DNA from 2 places in the Pseudoduganella sp. R-32 genome. Region 2 is predicted to be linked to the other one. Evidence: predicted binding sites of a transcription regulator. Region 2 holds the regulator's gene; the other holds the start of a gene.
The links. Region 2 encodes sigma-54, which starts transcription at its own class of promoters, with help from an activator protein. Its sites were predicted from a motif close to TGGCANGNAANCTGCTTT; they were not measured.

Region 1: a site for sigma-54 is predicted at 2,411-2,428, ahead of ACN9MU_RS02380 (PEP-CTERM sorting domain-containing protein). Genes of this name have one in related genera too.

What each region holds. Positions count from the first base shown of each region.
Region 1 covers NZ_CP183987.1:497,340-505,150, reverse strand. Annotated here, with positions in the region: gene ACN9MU_RS02390 (potassium transporter Kup) at 1-1,298, opposite strand, end outside; gene rarD (EamA family transporter RarD) at 1,430-2,305, shown strand; gene ACN9MU_RS02380 (PEP-CTERM sorting domain-containing protein) at 2,527-3,240, shown strand; gene ettA (energy-dependent translational throttle protein EttA) at 3,345-5,012, shown strand; gene ACN9MU_RS02370 (DUF6265 family protein) at 5,199-5,672, shown strand; gene ACN9MU_RS02365 (porin family protein) at 5,774-6,358, opposite strand; gene ACN9MU_RS02360 (alpha-ketoglutarate-dependent dioxygenase AlkB family protein) at 6,543-7,136, opposite strand; gene ACN9MU_RS02355 (molybdopterin-dependent oxidoreductase) at 7,155-7,733, shown strand; gene ACN9MU_RS02350 (hypothetical protein) at 7,724-7,811, opposite strand, start outside.
Region 2 covers NZ_CP183987.1:1,026,681-1,034,491, forward strand. Annotated here, with positions in the region: gene lptB (LPS export ABC transporter ATP-binding protein) at 1-632, shown strand, start outside; gene ACN9MU_RS04805 (RNA polymerase factor sigma-54) at 642-2,138, shown strand; gene hpf (ribosome hibernation-promoting factor, HPF/YfiA family) at 2,211-2,570, shown strand; gene ACN9MU_RS04815 (enoyl-CoA hydratase/isomerase family protein) at 2,646-3,731, shown strand; gene ACN9MU_RS04820 (Lrp/AsnC family transcriptional regulator) at 3,728-4,189, shown strand; gene ACN9MU_RS04825 (endo alpha-1,4 polygalactosaminidase) at 4,190-5,038, opposite strand; gene ACN9MU_RS04830 (DUF4272 domain-containing protein) at 5,110-6,306, opposite strand; gene ACN9MU_RS04835 (metal-dependent hydrolase) at 6,336-6,878, opposite strand; gene ACN9MU_RS04840 (hypothetical protein) at 7,011-7,340, opposite strand; gene ACN9MU_RS04845 (hypothetical protein) at 7,387-7,811, opposite strand, start outside.

The sequences.
Region 1 (7,811 bases), 530 kb from region 2:
AGCAGCAGCGGGAACCAGCCGCCGTGGAACAGCTTCAGCGCGGAGGACGAGAACAGCATCACATCCATCACGATAAAGAAGCCGGTCGCGACGAAGCACAGCACCAGCGGCAGGTGCCAGCGGTAGCGGATCACGAAGAAGGTCAGGATGGTGGTGGCGAACATGGTCGCCGTCACCGCGATACCATAGGCGCTGGCCAGGTTGTCCGAGCTCTTGAAGCTGATCACGGCGATCAACACCACGATCAGCTGCAGCCAGTTCACGACAGGAATATAGATCTGGCCGATCTCACTGGCCGAAGTATGCTGCACGCGCATGCGCGGCAGCATGCCGAGCGCAATCGCCTGCTTGGTCATCGAGAACGAGCCGGAAATCGTGGCCTGCGAAGCAATCACGGCGGCAGCCGTCGACAACACCACCAGCGGGTACACGCTCCATGCGCCGAGCTGGTTGAAGAACGGGTTGGCAATAGCGTCCGGATTACGGATCAGCAGCGCGCCCTGCCCCAGGTAGTTCAAGATCAGCGAAGGGAAGCAGACCCAGAACCAGGCCATGCGAATCGGCTTCTTGCCGAAGTGGCCCATGTCGGCGTACAGCGCTTCAGCGCCAGTAATCGCCAGCACCACCGCACCCAGCGCCACGAAGGCGATGAAGCCATTGTCGCGCATGAAAATCGCGGCATGGTAAGGATTCAGCGCGGAGAGGATGGCCGGGGTTTCGACGATATTCACGACGCCCATGGCGGCCAGCACGCCGAACCAGATCGTCATGATCGGCCCAAAGAAACGGCCAATACCAGCCGTGCCATGGCGCTGCACCGAATACAGGGTCACCAGCACGACAATCGTCAGCGGCACCACATATTGCGCGAGGCCCGGTGCGGCAACTTCCAGGCCCTCGATTGCGCCCAGCACCGAAATGGCCGGCGTGATGACGGAGTCGCCATAGAACATGGTGGCGCCAAAGGTACCAATCAGCAGCAGCGGGAAGTGCGCCTTCGGCGCAGCCTTGTGCACGGAGTTCAGCGCCAGCGCCATCAGGGCCATGATCCCGCCCTCGCCGCGGTTGTCGGCACGCAGCACCAGGCTGACGTACTTCAGCGACACGATCAGCGTCAGGCTCCAGAAGATCAGGGAAATAATGCCCAGCAAGTTGGCCTGGTTGAGTGCCAATCCGTGGGTGGGGTCGAAGACTGTTTTGAGGGTATAGAGGGGGCTGGTACCGATATCGCCGTAGACGATGCCAATCGCGGCCAGCGTCAGTGCAGCTACGCTGCTTTTCTTATGTTGTGACAAGATTTCACCCAAAATTGGTTTTGGTGCATCGCACAATAGGCCAACTAAAGGCCTTTTGCAAGTTTTTCAGCCGCCGGTGAAATCTTGGCGGATGTGCTATTTTCCACCTTTACTCCAAGAAAATCATCGCTCTCATGAATACCGGCATGCTGTACGCCGCAGGCGCTTTCCTGTCCTGGGGCCTGTTCCCGCTGTATTTTCACGCAATTAAAGATGTGCCGGCGTCCGAAATCCTGGCGCACCGCATGGCCTGGTCGCTGCTGTTCCTGATGCTGGTACTGGCGGTACGGCGGCAATGGAAATGGCTGCCGCAAGTGTTGCGCCAGCCCAAAGTCGTGGGCAGTTTCCTGGCCAGCGCTTTCCTGCTGAGCGCAAACTGGTTCGTGTATATCTGGGCGGTGAACAATGGCCATGTGGTCGATGCCAGCCTGGGCTACTTCATCAACCCGCTGGTAAATGTGCTGCTGGGCATGCTGGTGCTGAAGGAAAAACTGCGTCGTGGCCAGTGGATTGCCATCGGTGTTGCCGCCACCGGGGTGGCCTGGCTGACCTGGCAGGCTGGCCAGGTGCCATATATCGCGCTGGTGCTGGCCCTGAGCTTTGGCGCTTATGGGTTGCTGCGCAAGACTGCGGCGCTGGCGGCGCTGGAAGGACTGTCTTTCGAAACCCTGATCCTGTTCCCGCTGGCGGTGGCTTACCTCGGTTGGCTGGTGTACCACGGCCAGAGCGTCTTCCTGAATGCCGAGTCGGACAGCACACGCTGGCTGCTGGCAGCCGCAGGCCCGACCACGGCGATCCCGCTGCTGCTGTTCGCCGCCGGTGCGCGGCGCATTCCGATGTCGGTGCTCGGCATGCTTCAATACATGTCGCCATCGCTGCAAATGCTGCTGGGCGTCTGGGTCTTCCACGAAGCTTTTTCCTCGACCAAGCTGGTCGGTTTCCTGTTCATCTGGAGTGCGCTGGCGATATATATGCTGGAGAGCTGGTTGGTCAACAGAAAGGCGAGTTGAGTGTCGGAAAATTTTACAGCATTGGTGCCGTGAAACCACAATTACTATGACTCAATTGACTTTTCCGTAATTGAATCAATGATCTAAGGAAAGTCGCTTGCATTCAGGCACGACAATTGCTTAATTCCCAGTAACACTTCGGGAGAGCAATAATGGTTAGTAGAAAGTTTCTGGTGGGCATCTCCGCCCTGTTCTGTGTAGCATCTGTGCAAGCTGCAACAATGCCGTTGTCGTCCGCATTTTCGCTTGATCAGTACCTGACGACTGGCCAGAGCCAGAACCTGCAGATCGACGTAAATAGCCTGTTGGCCGGCAAGGGCCTGTCCAGCGCTTCGATCAGCTCCGGCGTGCTGACCGTGTCCGGTTTCTCCTCCGCCGACTTCGATATCGTCGGTTCGTCCGTGACGAACCTGAATTACTCTGAGAATCGCGAAACGACGGACTGCAACAAGGGCAAATGCAAGGTCGTCACCGACAACTTCCACATCAAGCAATTCAACACCAACTATAGCGACTCCATCGCTGACGAGATGAAGGTCACAGCCGGTGGCGCCTCCGCGACCGGCTCGGCCAACGATGAAAATGCATTCGACACCGACAGCGGCAAGATCGAAGACATCAAAAAGCAGACGGGCAGCGAAAATGGCGGCTACAACCGCTGGTACAACCAGTTCATCAGTCATTACGATTCGCTGGGCGGCGACCTGGTGGTGCAACTGAGCCTAGACTCCCTGGCCTTGACCGACCTGGCGGCAGACGGCATCCTCAACTTTTCCGTGAATTCCATGCTGGGACAATTCAACCTGACCGACGTGCGCCTGGACTTCGTAGCGCAGGACGCTGCGCCGCCTGCGCAAGTGCCCGTGCCAACCAGCCTTCTGCTGACCGGCCTGGGCCTGGCCGCGCTGGCAACGGTACGCCGGCGCAAAGCATAAGCAAGCAGCTGCCCTAAAAGGACCCGGCACTTGCCGGGTCTTTTTTTATGCGCCATCACAATGCGCTAAACTAGCGCCTTTACGAACCGACAAGAACTCATACCGTGGCCAATTACGTCTATACCATGAACCGCGTGGGCAAAATCGTCCCACCGAAACGTCAGATTCTGAAGGACATTTCGCTGTCCTTCTTCCCAGGCGCCAAGATTGGCGTGCTGGGCCTGAACGGCTCCGGCAAATCGTCCCTGCTGAAAATCATGGCAGGCATCGACACCGACATCCAGGGCGAAGCGCGCCCGATGCCTGGCCTGAACATCGGCTACCTGCCACAGGAACCGCAACTCGATCCTGAAAAAACCGTGCGCCAGGAAGTGGAATCCGGCCTGGGTGAGGCCTTCAACGCGCAAGCCTTGCTGGAAGCCGTGTACGCCGCCTATGCCGAACCGGATGCGGACTTCGACGCGCTGGCCAAGGAACAGGAACGCCTGGAATCGATCATCGCTGCTGCCGACGGCGGCAACCTGAACCTGCAACTGGAAATGGCCGCCGACGCGCTGCGCCTGCCGCCATGGGACCAGAAGATCGGCGTGCTGTCCGGCGGTGAAAAGCGCCGCGTGGCGCTGTGCAAGCTGCTGCTGTCCAAGCCGGACATGCTGCTGCTCGACGAACCGACCAACCACCTGGATGCCGAATCCGTGGAATGGCTGGAGCAATTCCTGGTGCGCTTCCCTGGCACCGTGGTTGGCATCACCCACGATCGCTACTTCCTGGACAATGCTGCCGAATGGATCCTGGAACTGGACCGTGGCCACGGCATCCCTTGGAAGGGCAACTACTCTTCCTGGCTGGACCAGAAACAGGCCCGCCTGAAGCAGGAAGAAGCCACCGAATCCGCGCGCCAGAAGGCGCTGCAGAAAGAACTGGAATGGTCGCGCCAGAACCCGAAGGCACGCCAGGCCAAGTCCAAGGCCCGCATGGCGCGCTTCAATGAACTGAGCGAATTCGAGTACCAGAAGCGTAATGAGACCCAGGAGATCTTCATTCCTGTGGCCGAACGCCTGGGTAACGATGTGATCGAATTCAAGAACGTCAGCAAATCGTTTGGCGACCGCTTGCTGATCGACAACCTGTCCTTCATCATCCCGCCGGGCGCGATCGTCGGCATCATCGGCCCGAACGGTGCTGGTAAGTCGACCCTGTTCAAGATGATTGCCGGTATCGAGCAACCGGACAGCGGCGAAGTGGCGATCGGCAAGACCGCCAAGATTTCGCTGGTGGACCAGAGCCGCGACAAGCTGGACAACGACAAGACAGTATTCGAGGCAGTGTCTGGCGGCGCCGACATCCTCAGCGTGGGCCGTTTCGAAATGCCGTCGCGCGCGTATGTGGGCCGCTTCAACTTCAAGGGGTCGGACCAGCAGAAGATCGTCGGCAACCTGTCCGGCGGTGAGCGTGGCCGACTGCACCTGGCCAAGACCCTGCTGATGGGCGGCAACGTGCTGCTGCTGGACGAACCGTCCAACGACCTGGACGTGGAAACCCTGCGTGCGCTGGAAGATGCGCTGCTGGAATTCGCCGGTTCCGTGATGGTGATTTCCCACGATCGCTGGTTCCTGGACCGTATTGCGACCCACATCCTGGCCTTTGAAGGCGATTCCCAGGTGACCTTCTTTGCGGGTAACTACCAGGAATACGAAGCCGACAAGAAGAAGCGTTTGGGCGAGGAAGGCGCGAAGCCGAAGCGTATTCGTTATAAGCCGCTGCACGGCTAAAACCGGTAAACCTGGGTCTGACCCACAGGGTCAGACCCAGTCAATTCCGACGCCACGGATTGGGTTGGGCGCCTTTGATCTTCGTCGAACATCAAAGACCTCGAACCAACCCCATTAGCCGCAAGATCATTTGGGGCCTGACCCTGCGGGTCAGACCCCGGTTTACCGGTTTAAAAGGAGGCCAGTATGCGCAAACAATTCCTTTGTGGACTGGTCCTGGCCAGTGCCGGCGCCATTGCGCACGAGGCCCCCATCGACAAGCTGTCCTGGCTAGCCGGCTGCTGGTCGCACACCGGCGCCGAAAAAGGCTCCGTTGAAATGTGGACCCTGCCAGCTGGCGGCACCATGCTGGGCGTGGCCCGCACGGTAAAAAACGGCAAGACAGTCGAGTGGGAACACACCATGATCCGCGAAACCGAGCCGGGCATCTGGGCCTATGTGGCCAAGCCAAGCCGTCAACTCGAAGCGGCCTTCCCGATCAAGTCGATCGGCGATGGCGAGGTGATCTTTGAAAACCCGCAGCATGACTTCCCGCAGCGGATCATTTACAAGCGCGATGGCGCCGATGGCATCAAGGCGCGCATCGAAGGTGTCTCGAAAGGCAAGGAAAAAGCCTTTGATTACCCTATGCAGCGGACGCAGTGTCCGAATGGAGGGTGAGGCGGGCACAAGGACATTGGCAGCGCAAGGCTGCCGTTGTCGCACCCGGCCTCGATCGGGACTTTGCGGGGGGAAGCAGCTGAACTGCCCTCCCCCTCGACTCAGAAGCTAGCCTTCACGCCCAGGTTGACCGCGCCTTTGCGGCGGCCCTGGTCGATATCGTTCTTGCCGAAGTGCTCGTACTCCAGCACGCCCGAGACTTTCTCGGTGAAGGCGTATTCAGCGCCAACCGAGGCGTACAGCGCGTTACGGCTGCTATCGCCGTTGTACGCCGAAGCCAGGCCGGTGGCATTCACGTCATTCTTGTTGTGGGCGATACCCAGCTTGCCGGTCAGGGCGACCTGCTGGTTGATCGGGAAAGTGCCCTTGCCAGCCAGGTAGAAGGACTTGGCCTTGCCTTCAATGCTGCCGGTGCCGGCCCCAGTGGTGTAGTTGTACGACTGCTTGCCGAAGTCTACATAGCCGGCTTCCACGCCCCAGGTCTTGTCGATCTGCACGCCACCGAAGATCTTGCCACCATACTCTGTGGATTTCTTGTCGCCGTCAGTGGTGTCATTCGGCAAGGTGTACTTGTTCGAGTTGGCCACGACGCCTGCACCGATGTACGGCTTCAGCTCTTGCGCCTGGACGGAGGCCGCGCCGAGGGCAACGGCGGAAGTGATGAGTGCGAATGCGATTTTTTTCATGTTCGTGATCTTTCAGCAAAAGTAAGTCGGACTTGCTTGGGATCGCGCTTCGTCTGTGGAAGTGCGATGGAAAGCACGATAACACTGCCAAAAGTTCAAGGGGGAGACGAACTGGTAAGAATTGTGTGATTTTGTAAGCGGCCTTGAATTACCAATGTTCAGCCCAAAATGAGCGAACTTGGCTTCAGATAAGCCGAAATGTCAGATTGATACGCGGGCCACAGGGTGTTCGTGCCTTATTGATTCCATGCCGCCAGCAATGCTGGAGTTTTCCCGCCATGAGCAACAGGCTGCCATCGGTCAGGTCGATCTTGACGGTTTTGGGCTGCTTCTTGTGCTTCAGGATAAAGGTGCGAGTGGCGCCGAAGCTGACCGAGGCGATCGCAGGCTGGGGGCCAAGTTCCGGCTCATCGTCACTGTGGAAGCCCATGCTGTCCTGCTCGTTTCGGTAATAGTTGAGCAGAACGCTGTTGAAGCGCTTGCCGCTGGCGGCTTCAATGGCGCGCTTGATTTCAAGCTGCAGGGGCGTGAAGGGCAGCGGCTCGAACGTACGGCCAGAATAGGTATAGCGCTGCTCGCCATACCAGGCGCTGAGCCTGGGCTGCGCTACTTCGCGACCGAACAGGAAAATGGTTTCTGCCTTCCACGCCGTTTCGTCAAGCAGCCTTTGCATCACTTCCGCGTTATCCACAGCGAGCGGAAGCTGCCGCATGAAATACAGCTCGCCATCCTCGATCGGGATAGGCAGTAACTCGGCTTCAGCAGAAAACAGGTCCATAGGCGTTATCATATAACGATGAACAAACGTCAATTCCTCGGTGCCGTGGCAGCGGCCGGCGCCCTCCCCTCATTAGGCGCCGCTGCCCCCAAAGCTGAGCGCGGCCCGGCGTTGCTGACCGTGACCGGTGCGATTGCCAAGCCGAATCGCGGCAGCTTCGACCGTGTCGCCGACCAGATGATGCACCGCCAGCAACTGTCATTCGACAAAGCCTTCGCTTTCGATTTTGCCGCACTGGCTGCGCTGCCCGCCGTCGCGATCAAGCCGACGCTGGAATACGACAACAGGCCGCATACCCTGTCCGGCCCGCTGCTGGTCGACGTGTTGAAAGCTGCCGGTGCGCAAACCAGCGACAACAGCAAGCTGATCCTGCGTGCAGTCGATGGCTATGCGGTGGCGGTGTCCGTGGCGCGCGCCAGGACGCAGCGCTTTATCGTTGCCACCCACATGGATAGCGCCCCGATGGCGCTGGGCGGCCTCGGCCCGCTATGGGCGATTTACGATGCGGACCGGGTGCCGGAAATGGCGAGCAGGCCCGTGGGCGAGCGCTTTACTACCTGCCCCTGGGCTCTGTATCACATCGAGGTTCAGGCGTAAGCTTCGGCCAGCGACATCACGCGCGGGGTGATCGCCACCCCGATATCGCCAAAAATCTTGTTGATGATGGCCATATTG
Region 2 (7,811 bases):
GTCCCAACGGTGCCGGCAAGACTACCTCTTTCTACATGATCGTCGGCCTGGTGGCTTCCGATGCAGGCACCATCGATATCGGCGGCACCGACGTGTCGAGCCTGCCGATCCACAAGCGCGCCACGCTGGGCCTGTCCTACCTGCCGCAGGAAGCTTCGGTGTTCCGCAAGCTGACGGTGGAAGAAAACATTCGTGCCGTACTGGAACTGCAGAAGGTGGACGGCAAGCCTCTGCCCAAGGCGGAAATCAAGCAGCGCCTGGAATCGCTGCTGGCCGACTTGCAAATCGAGAAGCTGCGCGAGAACCCGGCCCTGTCGCTGTCGGGTGGCGAGCGCCGCCGCGTGGAAATTGCGCGCGCCCTGGCCACCAACCCGCGCTTCGTGTTGCTCGACGAACCGTTTGCCGGCGTGGATCCGATCGCCGTGATCGAAATCCAACGTATTGTGCGTTTCCTGAAGGAGCGCAATATCGGTGTGCTGATCACCGACCATAATGTGCGTGAGACCCTCGGCATTTGCGACCGCGCCTACATCATCAACCAGGGCGCCGTGCTGGCCTCGGGCCGCCCGGACGACATCATTGCCAACGAATCCGTTCGCCGCGTCTACCTCGGCGAACACTTCCGCATGTAAACGAAGGCCATGAAACAAACACTGCAACTGCGAACCTCGCAACACCTGGCGCTGACGCCGCAGCTGCAACAATCCATCCGCCTGCTGCAGCTGTCCACGCTGGAGCTGCACCAGGAGTTGGAACAGCTGCTTGGCGACAATCCCATGCTGGAGCGCCTTGACGACCCGCTCGACCACTCGGTACGGCTGCTGGCCGATGGCGCCATCAGCCAGGGCAACGGCAATGGCACCGAAGCTCCCGCCACGCCTTCGGCTGAAGGCCCGCAAGGCGAGGGCGGCGAAGCCCCGGCCGCTGCCGGCGAAAGCGATACCTATGAAGGCGGCGACCATGAAGCCGGCAACGGCAGCGACGACGCCGACTGGAGCGCCAGCGCCGGCAGCAAATCCGCCGACGACGAAGACAGCCGCCCGCAACTGGAAGCTTCCGGCTGCACGCTGCGCGAACACCTGCTCGAGCAGATGCGCGTCACCGTGCAGGAGCCGCGCGACCGCGCGCTGATGGAACTGATCATCGATGCGCTGGACGAGAACGGCTACCTGGAAGAGCCGCTGGAAGAAATCCACGAGCGCCTGCCGCCCGAGCTGGAAATCGAACTGGACGACCTGCGCTGCAGCCTGGTGCTGCTGCAAAGCTTCGATCCGCCCGGCGTCGCCGCACGCAATGCCTCCGAATGCCTGGCGCTGCAGATCAGGCGCATGCCCGGCGTGCCGCTGGTGACGCGCCGCATGGCGCTGACCATCGTCGAGAAGCACCTGACCTGGTTCGCCCAGCGCGAGTTCACCAAGCTGAAGAAAGCGCTCGACTGCGACGATGAAGACTTGCGCGAAGCACAGTGCGTGATCCGCCAGTGCAACCCGCATCCGGGCGCCGAATTTGCGTCAGGCGAGTCAGACTACGTGGTGCCGGACGTGATCGTGAAAAAGGGCCGCGGCGGCTGGATCGTCACCCTGAACAACGACGTGGTGCCGCGCCTGCGCGTGAACGCGCTGTATGCCAACCTGCTCAAGCAAGGCAAGAGCGAGTCGCAGATGAATGGCCAGCTGCAGGAGGCCAAGTGGTTGATCAAGAATATGCGCCAGCGCTTCGACACGATCCTGCGCGTCGCGGAAGCGATAGTAGAAAGACAAAAGAACTTTTTCAGTCATGGCGCAGTGGCCATGAGACCCCTTGTGTTGCGTGAAATTGCTGATACACTGGGACTACACGAGAGCACTATTTCTCGCGTAACAACTCAAAAATATATGCTCACCCCGCATGGCATGTTTGAGTTGAAATATTTCTTTGGTAGCCACGTCGCGACCGAAGCCGGGGGGGAGGCTTCCTCGACTGCGATACGGGCACTGATCGTGCAATTGACAGGAGCAGAAGACCCGAAAAATCCTTTATCCGACAGTAAGATTGCGGACATGCTGGGTGAACAAGGCATGGTGATTGCGCGACGGACTGTTGCCAAATATCGAGAAGCGTTGAAGATCCCTCCAGTTAGCCTCCGCAAATCGTTGTAGTGCAGTGCATGGGTTCCTCTGTGCGTTTCGGCGTGCACGAACTCGAGAGCGACATCATCTTTAGGAGTGTGTATGAATCTCACCATCAGTGGACATCATGTCGAAGTGACCCCAGCCATTCGCGAGTACGTGCAGAACAAGCTGGAACGAGTCAAGCGCCATTTCGATCAAGTAATCGATATTGCTGTCATCCTGACTGTAGATAACCTCACCGAGAAAGAGAAACGCCAGAAAGCCGAAATCAACCTGCGCATGTCTGGCAAAACTGTTTACGTCGAAAGCCTGTCGCAAGACCTTTACGCCGCCATCGATACCCTGATTGATAAACTGGATCGCCAGGTCATGAAATACAAGGACCGTGTGCAGAACCACAGTCATGCGGCCATCAAGCATTTCCCGGATACGTATGAGGCACCACCCACCGCCATGTAAAGGACTGGCCGTGCAGCACACCAAAGGGCGCAATTGGCGCCCTTTTTTGCGACCAGTGTGCGTTAGAATATTTGCATGAGCGAACACGTACACACCCAACTCTCCAACGGTACCGGCTTCATCACGCTGGACCGCCCCAAGACCCTCAATTCACTGTCCCTCGACATGGTGCGCGCGATGACGCAGGCGCTGCTGGCATGGCGCGACGATGCGTCGGTGGCGGCGGTCGTGGTGCGCAGCAGCAGCGAACGCGCGCTGTGCGCAGGCGGCGATATCCGCTTCTTCCACGACGTCGGCCGCGGCAATACGCAAGGCGGCAGCGCGCTGCTGGAGGACTTCTTCACCGAAGAATATGCGCTGAACCATTTAATCCATTTCTACCCCAAGCCTTATGTGGCGCTGATGGATGGCGTGGTGATGGGCGGCGGCATGGGCATCGCGCAGGGCGGGCCGGAGTGCGGCGTGCGCATCGTCACGGGCCGTACCAGGATGGCGATGCCCGAGGTGAACATCGGCCTGTTTCCCGACGTGGGCGGCAGTCACTTCCTGTCGCATGCGCCGGGCCAGCTTGGCATGTGGCTCGGCCTCACCGGGCTGACGGTCGGCGCCGCGGATGCGCTCTACCTCGACCTGGCTGACTACTTCGTGCCGGAAACTGAACTGGCCGGACTGGCCAAGCTGTTCGAGTCGACGCCCGGCAAATCGTTGCGCGATGCTGTCGCGGTCTTTGCCGGCCCGCACAACGCCTTCGCCGGCGACAGCGAACTGGAAGCGCAGCGTGCCCTGATCGATCAGCATTTCTCGGCGGGCTCGGTACCCGCCATCATGGATTCGCTGCGAGGCGACAGCACGCCTTTCGCGCAGAAATCGCTGAAGGCAATGGAATTGCGCTCGCCGCTGATGATGAGCGTGACCCACGAGCTGCTGAAGCGCGGCGCGTCGCTGGGCGTGTCCGACTGCTTGCGCATGGAGCGCAACCTGGTGCGCCGCAACTTCGAACACGGCGAGATTTTCGAGGGCGTACGCGCCCTGGTGATCGACAAGGACAACCAGCCGCAGTGGAATCCCGCAACGCTGGCCGAAGTGACGCCCGCCATGGTGGAGCGCTTCTTCGAACCATGCTGGCCGGCCTGGGCGCACCCCTTGCGCCACCTCGCATGAGGGATCTGGACCGGATCGACCGGGGCATCCTGAATATCCTGCAAGAAGATGCCAGCACGCCGTTGCGCGAGATCGCGGAGCGCTTGCATTCGTCGGTCGCGACCTGCCAGCGCCGCATCGAAAGGCTGCGCAACGACGGCGTGCTGGTCAAGGCTGTCGCGCTGGTTGACCGCGCGCTTGCCGGGCGGCCCCTGACGGTATTCGTGTCGGTCGAACTGGAGAAGCAGAATACCGACATCCTCAAGCAGTTCGAGCACCGCATGCGTTCCGAGCCCGAGGTGATGTCCTGCTACGAAGTGGCCGGCGAGTTCGACTTCCACCTGATCGTCACGGTGGAGTCGATGGAAGAGTACAGCGCCTTCACACGGCGCGTTTTCACCTCGCACCACAACGTCATCAACGTCAAGAGCCTGTTCGCGATGAACTGCTCCAAGTTCGAGACCAAGCTGACGCTGTAGTCACGGCTCGCAGCTGTAGCGCAAGCTGTCGTCCAGCGCGAGCGGCAGCACCAGCGTATGGAACTTGCGGGCGTTGGCATCGGCGCACAGCTTGGCGCGCGCTGCGGGATCGCTGCTGTATGGCGCAGCATACTCCGCATTGAATACCGGCTTGCCGCTGGCGATGAAAGCCTGGTAGCCCTCGCATTCGGCGAACTCATGGCATTGTTCGTTGACGGCGAAATCGAAATCGCCTACCAGGTCCTTCAACTGATCCGTATCGTTTTTCAATGCAATGGACATTCCCCGGTGGTGCGCTTCGCTTGCCAGGAATCGGTTGTAATCGAGCTGCGTGGCGGCGGTAAGGGCGAAGCCGCTGTTGTTCGCATAGCCGTCCACGTTGTCTGCTTCAACGCCATTGCATCCCTTGGAGACTGCCAGGTCCAACCGCGCAAGCATGATCTTCCGCACAGTTGCCGAGCGCGTGTCGAGCCATCGCTCCCCTGCCCAACCTTGCAGGTCCTTGCCCATGTCGGCTGGCGCAAAGCCGGAAAAGTCGGGACGCCAGTTTTCGGAGCTGCCGGCTGAAAAATAGCAGACCACTTTCTTGCCGCTCGCCTTCAATGCCTGGACGGTAGCAGGCGCTGTATCGAACAGATCGATGTCGTACACGGTTGCCGGATAGGCGGTATTGACCGTCCCTTTCAACTGCCACTGCCAGGTATCGCCCAACGCAGGTTTCCAGTAGGCGGCTGGTGCGCTTGCAGGCGGCGGCGTATCCGAACTGCTTCCGCCGCCGCATCCGCTCATCGTCGCCAGCGCCAGGCAGAAGATACTGATCGGAAGCAGCCGCCGGGTGTGTTGTCGCATCAATTCATCCTTGAAAATATTGGCCGGCAATAGTTTCACGGACGGCTTACGGCATGCTTACTCCCTGGCGCTCATGTGCTTAGGTCAGTGTCGTCCCAGTCATCTCCTGGCGCCAATGCCCAGGTGAACGAATGGCGGCGCTCATGAACGGCTCCGCCGTGCGCTATCGGATCGAAGTCTTTGGGCACGGTCATGCTCCCCATTTGCGCGCTCCTGACAGCGTTATGCGCGCAGTAGAATTTGTATTCCATGAAAATGACCTCGCCGGCCGCGCGTAATGAAGCGCTCGCCGCGAAGTCGGCGATATTGCCATCCCAGTCGGGCAGGAAATCAAATAACATCGCCTCGATGACTTCGTCGGATATTTGACTGGCGTCCAGCGTCGGCACCTGTGCAAAACCCAAGATCCAGGCCAGCGCCCACATATTCTCCAGCCTCCAGCCGACAGTTTGGCCATGTACTGCTTGGGATTCGTGGCGCGGCAGATCGATCAAAGCAAGTTCGCTCTCCGTCATTGCGGCACGCAGGTCGTTTCGCTCGATATAGCCCTGCAGTTGGGCGGTTTCGGCCAAGCGTACAGGCATTGCCGCCCAGGCAAATACGGCTTGCAGTGCCATCAAGCGCCTGCATAGCGTTTGCGCATCACGCAAAGTGATGTCCAGGTCGGGAAGTGGCAAGGAATTCGCGGGCTGAAAGCCGAGCGCCATCAGTTCGCTGAAAACGCGTTGCTTCAGTTTCAGTGCGATGCTGTTACCTGCACCGGACGGCGCCGTGATGGGAGTGTATTTCGGCCATTTGGCCTGAGGATCCAATGCAGACAAATCCTCACCATACAGCACCCTTCCGTTTGAATCCCGCATGGACGAGGGAGTGAACCAGACTGCATCGAGCGCTTCTGCGATCACCGACAGGATCTCGTATCTTTCGTCATCGGCTTCTGCGTCGGGCTCGCAGCTTGTGCCAAGCGCGAAACCGAATTTCTCGGTCAGGGCGAGTACCCTTGCCTGTGCAGGAGCGTGCGGGAAGCGTGCGAAATAGCCGCGCATTCCGCCCATCTGGTCCTGCCACGCTTGTCCGCTGTAATAATCCGGATCGTGGGTGATACTCAGGCGTTTCTTCTTCAGCCATCCGCCGGTCGTCACTTCGATTTCGCTCCACGCGTCGTCGGTGCCCGTGACTTTGAACTTTGCATTCAATTTCTTCAGGACTTCGATTACTAGCCCAGGGTTTATTTCCTGAGCGAATAGCGAAACAGGTTCAGTTGCCATCGTTTGAGTTTCCTTTGTGTCGCCGACCTTTACTCCAGTCGGTCGCGAGCGATGTTGTTGCGTATGGCATAGGCGGCCGCCATCGTGGAAAGGCAGGGCAGCCAAACCCATAGGAGTTCAGATTTAATTACAGTCAAGCCGGCGGGGCCCAGGAAGCGCCCCATGGTCAATGGCGATACGCGGATAAACTGGACCGGGAAGAAATGCCGCTGATCGGAGAATGGCCACCAGATGGCTGCACCGAGGCCGCCGGTTGTCAGCATGTCGAGCAAGGGATGCGAAACGCAGGCAACCGACACGAACGCCATCGTCACCCATCGTTTCGCGTGCAGCCACGGTGCGGCCAGTGCAGCCAGCATTCCCAATGCAAGTGCAAACGCGATCGAATGCGATGCCCCGCGGTGGCCAAGCTGGTTCGCGTATTCGATGCCGAGCTTGAAAGCGATGACGTCCATGTCAGGCACGATTGCCGCAACCATGCCTGCGAACAGCAGCCGGCGTGAAATGCGGTCCGGGCCAAGTACGACACCGAGTGCCAGCGGAATCGCTGGGTGGGTAAGGATGGTGGGCATGGTGCAGAGGAAATTAAAGCGGCACCTGGCAGAACAGGTTCACCAAAAACGAAACGTCGAGGTATTTGCGGCCAGTCTTCTGGACTAGTGTCGGGATTCGCTCTCTGACTGCCAAATAGAAGGAGGCATCCATTACTCTTTGGGACAGTCGACCGGAGGCAACGGGCCGAATACGACCTCGGAGTCAGCCGGGCCGGAAGTCTGCAGGATGTAGACGACGTTGGCTGCGCTGTCCACATACATCATGTGGGCGCGACCGCCTGGCAGCATGCCAGGTGAATTCAGCGTCATGTGTCGCGTGTCGCGCAACTTCTCCGGCAGCTTCGGTACCGTAGGCCACTTTTCGCGGGTGCCGGAAGGCGACACGAAGCCGGCGTAGTGCGCAGCCGTGCAGCGCCAGATTGGTTCCGGCTCGGGAGGTGCAGCGCCCAGCGCCGCTGCAAGCAGTAATGAGATCGCCATATGCAAATGATAGATCAAAAAGCAGGCGTTGATTTGTTTTTAATTGTTACCGGCGGCTGAGCTGCGGCCGGGCGGGAGGCGCGCCGCTTTCCATGCGGATGCGCAGTTCTCCGTCTTCCTTGACCAGGAGAACTGCGTATGAATGGGACGTGGTCTCGAGGCCAGCCTGGTCGCTCCGCGCGACACCGCCGGTGACCATTACCGACTGGTCACCGAGTTTTTCGAATGCCAGGCCTTGCCAACGGAACGTGACAGGCGGCTTCCAGCTTTTCGCGTATTCGTTGGAAAGCTTGTCAAAGCCAATTTCTTCTTTCCATTCTCCGCCAATGAAAATGGTGCCGCGCCGGGAATAGCGGTTGGCCAGCGCCTTGCGATCGCCGGCGGTGAGGTCTTCTGCATAGGTGTCCATGAAGAAGTGCGCGAGATCGAGGATATCGGTTGCCGCAGGATCCGCGCAGGCGATCTTTGGCA